3 regions of the Mycoavidus sp. B2-EB genome follow, and region 3 is predicted to be linked to each of the others. Evidence: predicted binding sites of a transcription regulator. Region 3 holds the regulator's gene; each other region holds the start of a gene.
The links. Region 3 encodes HrcA, which represses chaperone genes, less so after heat shock. Its sites were predicted from a motif close to TTAGCACTCNNNNNNNNNGAGTGCTAA; they were not measured.

Region 1: the regulator HrcA is predicted to act here: its motif matches at 2,423-2,449, upstream of rpoH (RNA polymerase sigma factor RpoH).
Region 2: the regulator HrcA is predicted to act here: its motif matches at 2,157-2,183, upstream of MPB2EB_RS02150 (co-chaperone GroES).

Annotation. Positions count from the first base shown of each region.
Region 1 is NZ_AP021872.1:1,699,746-1,704,034, reverse strand. It holds gene clpA (ATP-dependent Clp protease ATP-binding subunit ClpA) at 1-1,189, shown strand, start outside; gene rpoH (RNA polymerase sigma factor RpoH) at 1,475-2,389, opposite strand; gene MPB2EB_RS07555 (fumarylacetoacetate hydrolase family protein) at 2,681-3,379, shown strand; gene kdsB (3-deoxy-manno-octulosonate cytidylyltransferase) at 3,801-4,289, shown strand, end outside.
Region 2 is NZ_AP021872.1:474,583-478,871, forward strand. It holds gene MPB2EB_RS02135 (peptidoglycan DD-metalloendopeptidase family protein) at 1-180, shown strand, start outside; gene rpoS (RNA polymerase sigma factor RpoS) at 203-1,279, shown strand; gene MPB2EB_RS02145 (3'-5' exonuclease) at 1,276-2,052, shown strand; gene MPB2EB_RS02150 (co-chaperone GroES) at 2,282-2,575, shown strand; gene groL (chaperonin GroEL) at 2,623-4,272, shown strand.
Region 3 is NZ_AP021872.1:124,992-129,280, forward strand. It holds gene recN (DNA repair protein RecN) at 1-527, opposite strand, end outside; gene MPB2EB_RS00495 (NAD kinase) at 655-1,578, opposite strand; gene hrcA (heat-inducible transcriptional repressor HrcA) at 1,778-2,806, shown strand; gene MPB2EB_RS00505 (recombinase family protein) at 3,065-3,625, shown strand; gene hemH (ferrochelatase) at 3,635-4,289, shown strand, end outside.

The DNA.
Region 1 (4,289 bases), 300 kb from region 3:
ACACCACAGTCTTAAATATTCTGGTGCCGCGTTATCTGCGGCAGCTGAATTATCGGCTCGTTTTATTACGGATCGGCATTTGCCGGATAAAGCGATTGATGTGCTGGATGAAGCGGGTGCAGCGCAACGCGTATTACCTAAATCGAAACAAAAAAAGATCGTCGGTAAAGCAGAGATCGAGGAAATTATTGCAAAAATCGCTCGTGTGCCAGCACAAAGCGTTTCACTCGACGATCGCAGCAAATTGCAGACCCTTGAGCGCGACCTCAAAAGCGTGGTCTTTGGACAAGACCCCGCGATTGAAGCCTTGGCCTCTGCAATCAAAATGGCGCGTGCCGGATTGGGTCAAATTGGTAAACCCATTGGCGCGTTTCTATTCTCAGGCCCAACCGGCGTTGGTAAAACTGAAGTCGCCCGTCAACTTGCTTTCACCTTGGGCATCGAGCTGACGCGTTTTGATATGTCTGAATATATGGAGCGTCATGCGGTCAGCCGTTTAATCGGTGCGCCGCCGGGTTATGTTGGTTTTGATCAAGGTGGCCTCTTGACCGAGGCGATCACGAAAAAGCCGCATTGCGTGTTGCTACTGGATGAAATCGAAAAAGCGCATCCAGATATTTATAATATTTTGCTGCAAGTCATGGATCATGGCACATTGACGGATAACAATGGCCGTAAAGCCGATTTTCGTAATGTGATTCTCATTATGACCACCAACGCGGGCGCTGAAGCACTGCAAAAAACCAAGATTGGCTTTACTACACGTAACGAAGCGGGGGATGAAATGGCCGAAATTAAAAAGACCTTCACCCCTGAGTTTCGTAATCGGTTAGACGCAACCATTAACTTCCACTCACTCAACGCAGAAATTATTCTGCGTGTGGTTGATAAGTTCTTAATCCAGCTGGAAGATCAACTCCACGAAAAGAAGGTGGAGGTTATCTTTACGGATAAGCTGCGCAAATACCTTGCGAGCAGCGGTTTCGATCCACTCATGGGCGCGCGGCCGATGCAACGCTTGATTCAAAACGCTATCCGGCGTGCCTTGGCGGATGAGTTGCTATTTGGTAAGTTGTCAAATGGGGGGCGCGTTAAGGTTGATGTGGACGAGCAGAACAAAGTGCAACTTATTTTTGATGAAAATGGCGAGTCACATAATACGAACCCTGAAACGGCGGAGATTGACTGATGGTTTAAGGGGGGGATTCGCATGCATTGGAAGCTGTGGCTTAACGGCTTTCATAATTCTCAAAGAGGGAGGGGGCTGGCATTTAGGCGTTTAAAATAGGGACAGCCTCAACGATCAGGCATCCGATTGGGAGTCGTTGATGGCTGTGCGTTATGAAGCAGCACAGAGAGCCTGTCTCGTCTCTCTGTGCTGCCCAATCTGCTCATATCAGATAGATTAGAATAGATTAATATAATTTAGAGCGATTTTGATCAAGCGGCCAAGGCCCTTTTTAGGCCAAGGACGTCAAGCTGCATAAGCAGTTAATGCACTGCGCATCTTTTTCATAGCACTGACTTCAATTTGGCGAATACGCTCGGCCGAGACACCGAATTCCGCTGCCAGATGATGCAGCGTTGCACCGCCAGAACCATTTTCGTCAACATCTAACCAGCGCGCCTCAACAATCCGGCGGCTACGTGCATCAAGCGTATCCAGCGCACTGGCTAAGCCATCGCTTTGTAAACGGTCAAACTGGCGATTCGCCAGCACCTCGGTTGGCTCATGTTGAGTGTCGGTGAGATAGGCAATCGGCGCAAAGGATTCTTCGCCATCTTCAATTTGTCCTTCTAGCGCGACATCTCCGCCCGTCATACGGGTTTCCATCTCCGCTACGTCAGTGTGCTTGACGTTCAGCGCTTTAGCTAAAGCGTCAATTTCACTCGAGGTCAGCGTTTGCGCGCTTCGTTTACGGCTGCGTAAATTGAAAAAAAGTTTGCGCTGAGCTTTGGTGGTGGCAACTTTTACAATCCGCCAGTTGCGCAGGATATATTCATGAATCTCGGCTTTAATCCAGTGAATGGCATAGGAGACGAGCCGTACATTTTGCTGCGGATCAAAGCGTTTTACGGCTTTCATTAGACCAATATTGCCTTCTTGAATCAGGTCGGCATGTGGCAATCCATAGCCTAAGTAGCCGCGGGCGATTGAGACAACCAAGCGCAGATGGGATAAAACCAGCTTGCGAGCTGATTCAAGCGTACCATGCTCACGATAATCGGTAGCGAGCTGTTGCTCTTCCTCCACGTGCAGCATTGGAATACGGCTAACCGCTTGGATATAGGCATTAAGATCACCTAGCTGGCCAAGTACTGGCATCGTCGGAGCAAGAGTCAGCGCCCCGCCTACTTCGGATCTTTTTAATTCAGATTTTGTATTCATTTACGCTCCTTAAGAGAGGTATTTTTTATAATATTAGCACTCTTCTGCATAGAGTGCTAATTTGCCCCAGAGAAGTCTTTCTATGAGCGGGCGTTTTTATTCGCGAAATTTTTTTCTGCAAGGTCGGGTTTGGATTTTTAGGGGCGCTAGATCTAGCCAGAAGTTTTATGCTGCCTGAGTGATTCAGGCAAGGCCTAAGTCTATTGAGATAGGGGGGTGAATTATAATGCCGAGAGACCTATAATATGCCGAGGTCGAGCCAACCAATCCGTATAAGGCTGAGAAATTATAATGAGTGAAATATTTGCAGCAGCACCGCTAATCACTGTGCCGATTGCGCATTCAAATGACTCTTTCGCGGTGCGCCGCATTTACTGCATTGGCCGCAATTATCTAGAGCACGCGCGTGAGATGGGGCATGTGTCGCCGTCTTCATCTTTAGTATTTTTTCATAAACCGGCTGACGCTATCTTGTATGTGGCGCCAGGCAAAGTCGGGCAATTTCCTTATCCGCCGGGTTCAAATAACGTGCATCATGAAGTGGAGCTGGTGGTCGCGCTGGGTAAGCGTGGCCGCGATATTCCGGTTGAGCGCGCGCTTGATTATGTGTTTGGCTATGCAGTGGGTCTGGATATGACGCGCCGCGATCTGCAAGCAGAAATGAAACGGCAAGGCTATCCATGGGAAAGCGCCAAAGCTTTTGATGCTTCAGCGCCGCTGGGCCCGATCCATCGCGTAGAGGAGGTTGGCCATTGTCAGCAGGGCGCAATTTGGCTCAAAGTGAATGGGGTTGAGCGGCAACGTGCTGATGTGGCGCAGCTTATTTGGTCGATTGCATATGTTATATCTTATCTGTCAACCTTATCTGAGCTCGCGCCAGGAGACTTGGTTTATACCGGGACGCCCGGCGGCGTAGGGTCGATCGTGAGGGGGGACCTGATGACGGCAGGTATTGACGGTTTAGGCGAATTGGCGGTTAAGGTGACTTAGATGCTTTTATGGAAAGAATATAAAGATGGGAAGTAAACTAGTTTTGGGGAGGCGGCAGCCGCGTGCTGGTTGGGTTTTTATCGAATTCATACCCTGATTTACTTCCTATGCTGCTGCCGTCCTTCAGGGCAATCTGCAAGGAGCGCAGTGCTCTACTAAACACTATTTTATCTTCGCTGACGTTGGAGCGCTGTTTGACAGCTGGGGACATGATATTTAACCGTTGGAGAGTCGAGGGCGGAGAGGGAAGCATGGAGAGGCAATTTATCGAATTGGCCTGCCGATGGTAAGGGTCTTATAAAAGATGTGAAATGAAATTAGTCCTTAAAGCGCAACAATTCGGTACCCTGAATAGGCAAAAGTTGCATGGGATCATGTTTAATCTACTATTATCAAGCTCTTCTGGTGCAGGAATTATTATATGAATACTATAAATTTTGATGTAGCAATCCCCGCTCGTCTTCAGTCTACTCGACTGCCTGAAAAAGCGTTAGCCCAAATTGACGATAAGCCCATGGTTATACATGTGGCGTTGCGCGCTCAGAAATCTGGCGCGCAACGTACAATAATTGCGACGGATTCTCCACGTATTGTCGAGTGCGCCGGTCAATATAATATAGAGGTTATGTTGACGGCAGAGAGTCATGCCTGTGGGACCGACCGGCTGGCCGAGCTTGCGACCCAGCTGGACTGGGCAGATGACCAGATCATAGTAAATGTGCAAGGCGATGAACCGTTAATCGATCCTACATTGATTCAAGCAATGGCAGCCCATTTGGCGACACACCCTAGCTGCGCATTAGCGAGCGCTGCGCACCCCATTAAGAGCATCGAAGAAATTTTTAATCCCAATGTGGTTAAAGTGGTACTCGACGCCCGAGGATATGCATTGTACTTCTCCCGCGCACCT
Region 2 (4,289 bases), 350 kb from region 3:
ACATTTTTAACGGCTTATGCGCATAATAGAGCGCTTTTCGTTAAGGAAGGCGAGGCCGTAACTAGGGGCCAGAAAATTGCCGAGATGGGAAATAGCGATGCAAATCGCGTGATGTTGCATTTTGAAGTGCGTCAGCGGGGTAAGCCAGTAGATCCAATGAAGTATTTATCGACTCCTTAATAAATTAGCTCTCTCAATCAATATGCCGAATTCAAAGCGTCAACAGCCGTACGATAGAGCCGATCCACTATTTGGTCAGCTTGATGATAGATTAAGCTCGGAAGAGACGCCTGACTTGCCATTTGAGCGTGGCAGTGAAGTGGCTGAAGATGTGCTGGACGAAAATGACAGCGAAAATACCCCGGATGCGGTAGCGATTGACGAACCCGACCCAAGTGATTTTGGTGCTTTGTTACGATCTGAGCTAACCGCAGACACGATTCAGCATTATCTGAACCGGATTAGCGCCAAGCCTTTGTTAACGGTTGAGGAAGAGCAGCGTTATGCAACGGGCGCGCAGCAAGGGGATTTCGAAGCGCGGCAAGTCATGATTGAGCGTAATTTGCGGCTTGTCGTTAGCATTGCTAAAGGATATTTAAACCGTGGCGTGCCGTTGCTCGATTTAATCGAAGAGGGCAATCTTGGGCTGATGCATGCGATTAGCAAGTTCGAGCCACAGCGGGGGTTTCGTTTTTCTACTTATGCGACTTGGTGGATTCGGCAAAGTGTTGAGCGTGCCATTATGAATCAAGCGCGCACAGTGCGTTTGCCGGTTCATGTGATCCGTGAGTTAAATCAAATATTACGTGCTAAGCGTCATTTAGAAAAAAGCACAGTAAATGCCGATGGTTCTCTTGAGCGACGCGATGCGAGCGTGGATGATATTGCTCATTTAACCGGCAAGACGGTTGATGAGGTATCTGATATTCTTGGCTTAAGCGAACGGACGACTTCGCTTGATGCGCCGCTAGAGCTCGATCCAGGAAGCAGTTTGCTGGACTTCTTATCTGACGAGCAGAGTCAATTGCCTGAGGCAAAAATTCAGCAGCGTGAGCTGGAAGAATTAATGAAGGCTTGGTTAGCGCGTCTGCCAGACAAGCATCGGCATGTGGTTGAGCGTCGTTTTGGCCTTGGCAATGTTGAGCCTGCTACGCTTGAGGAAGTGGCTGACGAGATGGAGCTGACGCGTGAGCGGGTGCGTCAAATTCAGCAAGAAGCCATGACGCGTTTAAAGCGTTATTTCATCTCCAGCGGCGTGCGCAAGGATGCTGTGCTGTGACCCCTATTTTAGTTTTTGATATTGAAACCGTGCCTGATATTGCAGGTGCGCGTCAATTGGATGATTGGCCTAGTGCTCTGTCTGATGAAGAGGTTGCGCAACGCGCGTTCGCTGCGCGCCGCGAAAAAACGGGCTCCGATTTTCTGCCGCATTATTTGCAACGGGTGGTCTCGATTGCTTGCGTATTCAGAGACCGCGAAGGCTTTCGGGTAAAGTCGCTGGGCACTAAGCACGATGCGGAAGCTACGTTGCTTCAGTTATTTTTCCGCGTCATCGAAAAATATTCTCCTCAATTGGTGTCATGGAATGGCGGAGGATTCGATTTGCCAGTCTTACATTATCGTGCTTTGGTGAATGGCGTCGCTGCCCCAAAATACTGGGACCTGGGCGAAGATGATCGAGATTTTAAATGGAACAACTACATCAGCCGTTACCATACTCGCCATACGGATTTGATGGATTTACTCGCGCTCTATCAGCCGCGCGCCAACGCACCGCTTGATGCATTGGCTAAACTATGTGGTTTTCCGGGCAAGCTGGGAATGGATGGGAGCCAGGTCTGGCAAGCTTTTAGCGAAGGGCGCATCGATGAAATTCGTGATTATTGTGAAACAGATGTCGTCAACACTTATTTAATGTACTGCCGTTTCCAGCACATGCGGGGAGGCTTTACGATGCAAGAATATGAGCAGGAAGTGATGCGGGTTAAAGAGGCGTTGGCGGTTGAGGCTGGCGCGCATTGGGTAGAATATCTGGCGGCTTTTGCGAGATAACCCCCCCCGCCTAGCGTATCTAAGCGCTGTGGCGAATCAGGATAATGATAAGGCTTGCGCCGTGCTCTTGAATTTGTGCCAATGTGTCTCCATATTCAGTATAATTAGCACTCGTTAGCCAGGAGTGCTAATAAATCTTCGCTTTTTGGCTCGGGGAATACTTCTCCCTATGAGCTTTAAAAATTTAGTTGTTCTCTAGTATTTCTAGTATTTATTGAGAGGAGTCTGTATGAAAAAGCTGCGTCCTTTGCACGATCGTGTCATTATCAAGCGTTTGGACCAAGAGACCAAAAGCGCCTCAGGCTTGGTTATTCCTGAGACGGCTGCTGAAAAACCAGATCAAGGTGAAGTGCTGGCGATTGGGCCAGGCAAGAAAGATGAGAAAGGTGCTTCGATTGCGCTAGATGTTAAAGTGGGCGATCGCGTGCTATTCGGCAAATATTCCGGTCAGTCCGTCAAGATTGACGGTAATGAGTTGCTGGTAATGCGTGAAGAAGACATTATGGCTGTGCTCGTTAGCTAAGCGTAGTTTTCAGTTCATCAAGTTAGAGAATTCAAGGAGTTTCAAAGATGGCAGCTAAAGAAGTTGTATTCGGTGATTTGGCCCGCGCTAAACTGGTTGAAGGCGTCAACATTCTAGCCAATGCAGTTAAAGTTACATTGGGTCCAAAGGGACGCAATGTTGTGCTGGAGCGTAGCTTCGGCGGCCCAACTGTGACTAAAGACGGGGTTTCAGTTGCGAAAGAAATTGAGCTCAAAGATAAGTTGCAAAATATGGGCGCGCAAATGGTTAAAGAAGTCGCGTCAAGAACCAGTGACAACGCTGGTGATGGCACGACAACCGCAACCGTGCTAGCGCAATCTATTGTGCGCGAAGGCATGAAATCCGTCGCCTCGGGCATGAACCCAATGGATTTGAAGCGCGGTATTGATAAAGCGGTTTTGGCCGCAGTTGAAGAATTGCGCAAAATCAGCAAACCCTGCACCACGACTAAAGAAATTGCTCAAGTGGGTTCAATCTCAGCGAACAGCGATGAGCTGGTTGGCAAGCTGATTGCCGAAGCCATGGAAAAAGTAGGCAAAGAAGGCGTGATTACGGTTGAAGATGGTAAATCGCTGGAAAACGAACTCGATGTAGTCGAAGGCATGCAATTCGATCGTGGCTATCTGTCGGGCTACTTTATCAACAACCAAGATAAGCAAGTGGCAGCTCTGGATAATCCATATGTGTTGCTGCATGACAAAAAAATTACCAACATTCGCGATCTGCTGCCTTTGCTTGATCAAGTTGCAAAAGCAGGCCGTCCATTGTTGATTGTCGCTGAAGATATTGAAGGCGAAGCACTGGCTACGTTGATTTTGAACAATATGCGTGGCTTCTTGAAGTCTGCCGCGGTAAAAGCGCCAGGCTTTGGCGATCGTCGTAAAGCCATGCTCGAAGATATTGCGATTTTGACGGGTGGCCAAGTGATTGCTGAAGAGACCGGCCATACGCTTGAAAAAGCGACACTGGCTGAGCTAGGTCAGGCAAAACGCATTGAAGTTGCTAAAGAAAACACCACGATTATTGATGGCGCAGGCGATGCGAAAAACATTGAAGCGCGGGTCAAACAAATTCGTGTGCAGATTGACGAAGCAACTTCTGACTACGACCGTGAAAAACTGCAAGAGCGCGTTGCTAAATTGGCAGGCGGTGTAGCGGTGATCAAGGTCGGCGCTGCGACTGAAATCGAAATGAAAGAAAAGAAAGCACGGGTTGAAGATGCACTTCATGCAACCCGCGCTGCGGTTGAAGAAGGCATTGTGCCAGGCGGTGGCGTGGCGTTGATCCGTGCGCGTCAAGTGGTTGCTAACTTGAAAGCCGATAACCACGATCAACAAGCGGGCATTAAAATCGTGCTGCGCGCGATGGAAGAGCCGCTGCGTCAGATCGTGGCAAACGGTGGTGAAGAAGCCAGCGTAGTGGTGGCAAAAGTGGCCGATGGCAAAGGTAACTTTGGCTACAACATGGCTTCTGGCGAGTACGGTGATTTGGTGCAAGCGGGTGTGGTTGATCCAACCAAAGTGACTCGCACTGCATTGCAAAATGCGGCCTCAATCGCTGGCCTGATCCTCACGACAGACTGTTCTGTTGCTGAGTTGCCTAAAGAAGATGCGCCTGCGGCTGGCGGTATGCCAGGTGGGATGGGCGGTATGGGTGGCATGGGCATGGATATGTAATGGCCTAGGCTTGCCTT
Region 3 (4,289 bases):
GCGGTTTGGGTTGCGCGTATTGCATCGTGCCAACGGTGCCAGGCCTGAGCTGTTTCATGCGCGAGTGGCGCAAGGCCGGCATGTAGATCAAACAGAGTGCGTTGCGCCTGTGGGCGCATGAGCAGTTGATGCGCATGCTGACCATGGAGGTCAACCAGCATTTCGCCAATTTCCCGCAGTTGCGCAAGCGTAGCGGGTGTGCCGTTGATAAAAGCGCGGGACCGGCCGCCACTATCAATGACGCGGCGAAGTAACAAATTATCATGCTCAGCGTCATCTAGTGCGTGCTCATTGAGCCAGTAACGCACCTGCTCCGAGACCATGAATTCAGCTGTAATTTCTGTACGCGGCTGGCCCGCTCGCACCACGCTTGCATCCGCGCGTGCACCGAGCGCCAAGGTTAGAGCATCAATGAGAATTGATTTGCCAGCCCCGGTTTCGCCGGAAAATACGGTGAAACCAGGCTCAAATTCAAGTTTAAGCGTGTTGACGATAACAAAATCGCGAATCGATAAATAGCGTAACATCCTAAGCTCGGACTCATAAAAAATTCGCTGCCGCAATCAAAGCATCGCAAGCAGTTTGAGAATATCGCAAAATCTAATTTACAGCTAGCCAGTCGTTAGAGAGTGCTTGGCTAACTGCGCGCGCAGTTCAATCAATATTAAGATTAGGTCCATATGAAGGCGGTTCACTCCAATGTAGCTTGCTGCGCAACGTTGCATAATAACTATATGTTGGCGGATGCAAGAAAGGCACCGTATGATTGGAGCGGCGGACTTCGATGGTATCGTCCAACTCTAAAGCAGTGAATGATTGCATATCAAAATTCACATTCACATCGCGCCCGCTGGTGATCTGAATCGCGATCTCGGAATGATCAGGTAATACAATGGGTCGGTTTGATAGCGCGTGGGGCGCGATAGGTACCAGGACAATCCCACCCAACTGAGGATGCAAAATCGGCCCCTGCGATGATAATGCATAGGCCGTGGAACCGGTTGGAGTGGCGACAATTAGGCCATCGGAACGCTGCTCATACATGAAGCAACCGTTTACCTGAACCCGTAATTCGACCATGCCAGAAAAGCCGCTACGGTTGACGACTACATCATTAAAAGCGAGCGCATGGTAAATGGGTGCGCCAGCCCGCATGATGCGTGCTTCAAGCAGGGCGCGCTCTTCTCGTTCAAAATGACCTGCTAGCATGGTCGGGATAACCTGCTGCATTTCACTAATTGAGATATCGGTAATAAAACCCAGCCGCCCGTGATTAATGCCGATCAATGGCGTGCCGTAAGACGCGAGTTGGCGGCTTACGCCAAGCATTGTGCCGTCGCCTCCTAACACAATCGCAACATCGGCGCGGTGGCCTATCTCAGTGAGCGTCAAAATTGGACAGCGCGTTAAATCATCATACGCTGCCAAGTTAATGACGCGGGCGGTGTTGGCTTCAAACACAACCTCAAAGCCATCTTGCTGAATGCGCTTAGCCAAGAGCGCCAATAACTCTCCAATCCGTAGAGCATCGGTGCGACCGATGAGAGCGATGGTTTTAAAAGGAGCGTGGTTTTGCATAGTGGGCTTATGCCGTGATTGAAAAAGACGATGCACCATTTGGAAATAAAGTTGCGCTGCGCCCAGAAAGAGGAACATACCATGTTTGCCTAACTAGGCAATAAGGCTTTTTAAGTCGTTGATCTTATTTTGATCGATCGGCCAAAAAAACCATGATGAATCCGCGGTTACTGTGACGATTGCGCTACAATTTAGTTCTATGTTAGACCCGCGCGCCAAAACTCTGCTTAAAACTCTGATTGAACGGTATATTGCCGAAGGTCAGCCGGTGGGGTCGCGCACGCTCTCTAAATATTCTGGCCTTGAGCTGAGTTCCGCAACCATCCGTAATGTGATGTCTGATCTAGAGGACAGTGGGCTGATTGTGAGTCCGCACACCTCAGCCGGCCGTATCCCCACGCCACGGGCTTATCGACTCTTCGTCGATACCATGCTGGTGGCTCAGCCGCCCACAGATGATGCGCGGGTTGAAAGTACGGTGCGCACACGATTGCAGCCTGGCGAGCCGAATAAACTCGTGGCGGCTGCGGCGAGCGTGCTCTCCAATTTGTCGCAATTTGCGGGTGTGGTTTTAACGCCGCGGCGCAGCCATATATTTAAGCAGATTGAATTTATGCGTCTTTCGGAAAAACGCATTCTGCTGGTTATCGTGACCCCTGAAGGCGATGTGCAAAACCGCATTATGGCGACGCAAAAGGAATACTCGTCCGCACAGCTCAGCGAAGCATCAAATTATATTAATGCAAATTATGCAAATTTGAGCTTTACTGAAGTGCGTAAACGCTTACGTGCGGAACTTGAAGCGCTGCGCGGCGATATGACGCATTTAATGCACGTCATGCAGGAAGCGGTCGTCGCCAGTACGGACGATTCTGATTTGGGCGAAGCCGTCTTGATCTCTGGGGAGCGGAATTTGCTTGAGGTCGCGGATTTGTCGTCTGATATGGATCGCTTGCGTAAGCTGTTTGATATCTTTGATCAAAAAACCAGTTTATTACAGCTGCTTGAAGTCTCTAGTCACGCGCAAGGCGTGCAGATTTTTATCGGCGGCGAATCCAATCTCGTACCGATTGAGCAAATGAGCGTAGTCACTTCATCCTATGAGGTCGATGGCCAAGTGGTCGGCACGCTTGGCGTAATTGGCCCAACGCGGATGGCATATCAGCGCGTCATTCCGATTGTTGATATTACAGCAAAGTTGCTGTCGCAAGCTTTGAGCCAACGGTAACCCGAAGTTAAAGCGCCTCGTTTCGCCCTGTCTGAAACCGAGAGAGGAATTGAGTCGGCGCAAATTAATTAAAAATTTATTTAGCGCTGCCGCGGCGCTGAGCGGATGTCAGATTCTCTCTGCAAATTACGTCAGAATAGAGTTAAATTTTTGATTTATTGACATGCCTTGCAAAAGATAATAGAGTCTTCCCTGACATTTCTCAGGGAATTTGAGCAATGAGCGAAATCATCATTTACGAACCAGCAGACGCAAGCCATGAACGGACAGAGTATTGGGTACATCCGGGTCAGCACTTTCGATCAGAACCCGGAACGGCAACTGGAAGGCGTTCAGGTTGACCACACCTTCACCGACAAGGCATCAGGCAAGGATATTAAGCGCCCGCAATTGGAAGCACTGGTAAGTTTTGCCCGTACTGGCGACACCGTGGTGGTGCATAGCATGGATCGCCTAGCGCGCAATCTTGATGATCTGCATCGCATCGTGCAAATGTTGACGCAACGCGGTGTGCGTATTGAATTTATCAAAGAACATCTATGTTTTACCAGCGAAGATTCACCAATGGCAAATCTGATGTTATCTGTCATGGGCGCATTTGCAGAGTTTGAACGCTCCCTGATCAAAGAGCGCCAGCGCGAAGGTATTGCGTTGGCTAAACAACGTGGTGCCTATCGTGGCCGCAAAAGATCGCTCTCGGACGTTGAAATTACTGAATTACGCCGTCGCATTGCGGGCGGCGCTCAAAAATCTCAGGTCGCACGCGACTTTAGTATCAGCCGGGAAACGTTGTATCAATATTTGAGGACCGTGAAATAACGTATGCCAATGCCTGTTGAGCTTGAACCACAGAGTCAGCCAAGCCATTCATCGCGCGTCGCAGTGTTGTTGATTAACCTGGGTACGCCAGATAGGCCAACGCCGCGGTCAATTCGGCGCTATCTGGCCGAATTTTTGTCTGATCCGCGGGTGATTGAAATTCCTGCGCTGATCTGGCAATTGATTTTGCGTTTGATTATTTTGCCCTTGCGCGGGCGTGCCGTGGCGGCTAAATATAGGTCAATCTGGCTGCCCGAAGGCTCGCCTTTGCACGTCTATACTGCGCAACAAGCTCAAGCGTTGCAGCAGCGGCTTAATGCGCAAGGCTATACCGTCGATGTGGCGTATGCGATGCGCTATGGGACGCGCAATATCCATCAGATGCTCACGCAATTAAAACACCGCGGGGCTGAGCGCATCTTGCTGCTGCCGATGTATCCGCAATATTGCGCAGCTACTACGGCCTCCGCTTTTGATATGGCGTTTACGGCATTACAACGGATGCGTAACCAGCCTGAATTGCGCACAATTCGGCATTATGCGGATTTTATGCCGTATCTTGATGCGCTTGCAGCGCAAGTGCGCGCGCATTGGGCAATCCACGGCTTGCCTGATTTTGCCTCAGGCAGCCGCTTACTGTTGAGCTTTCATGGCGTGCCTAAAC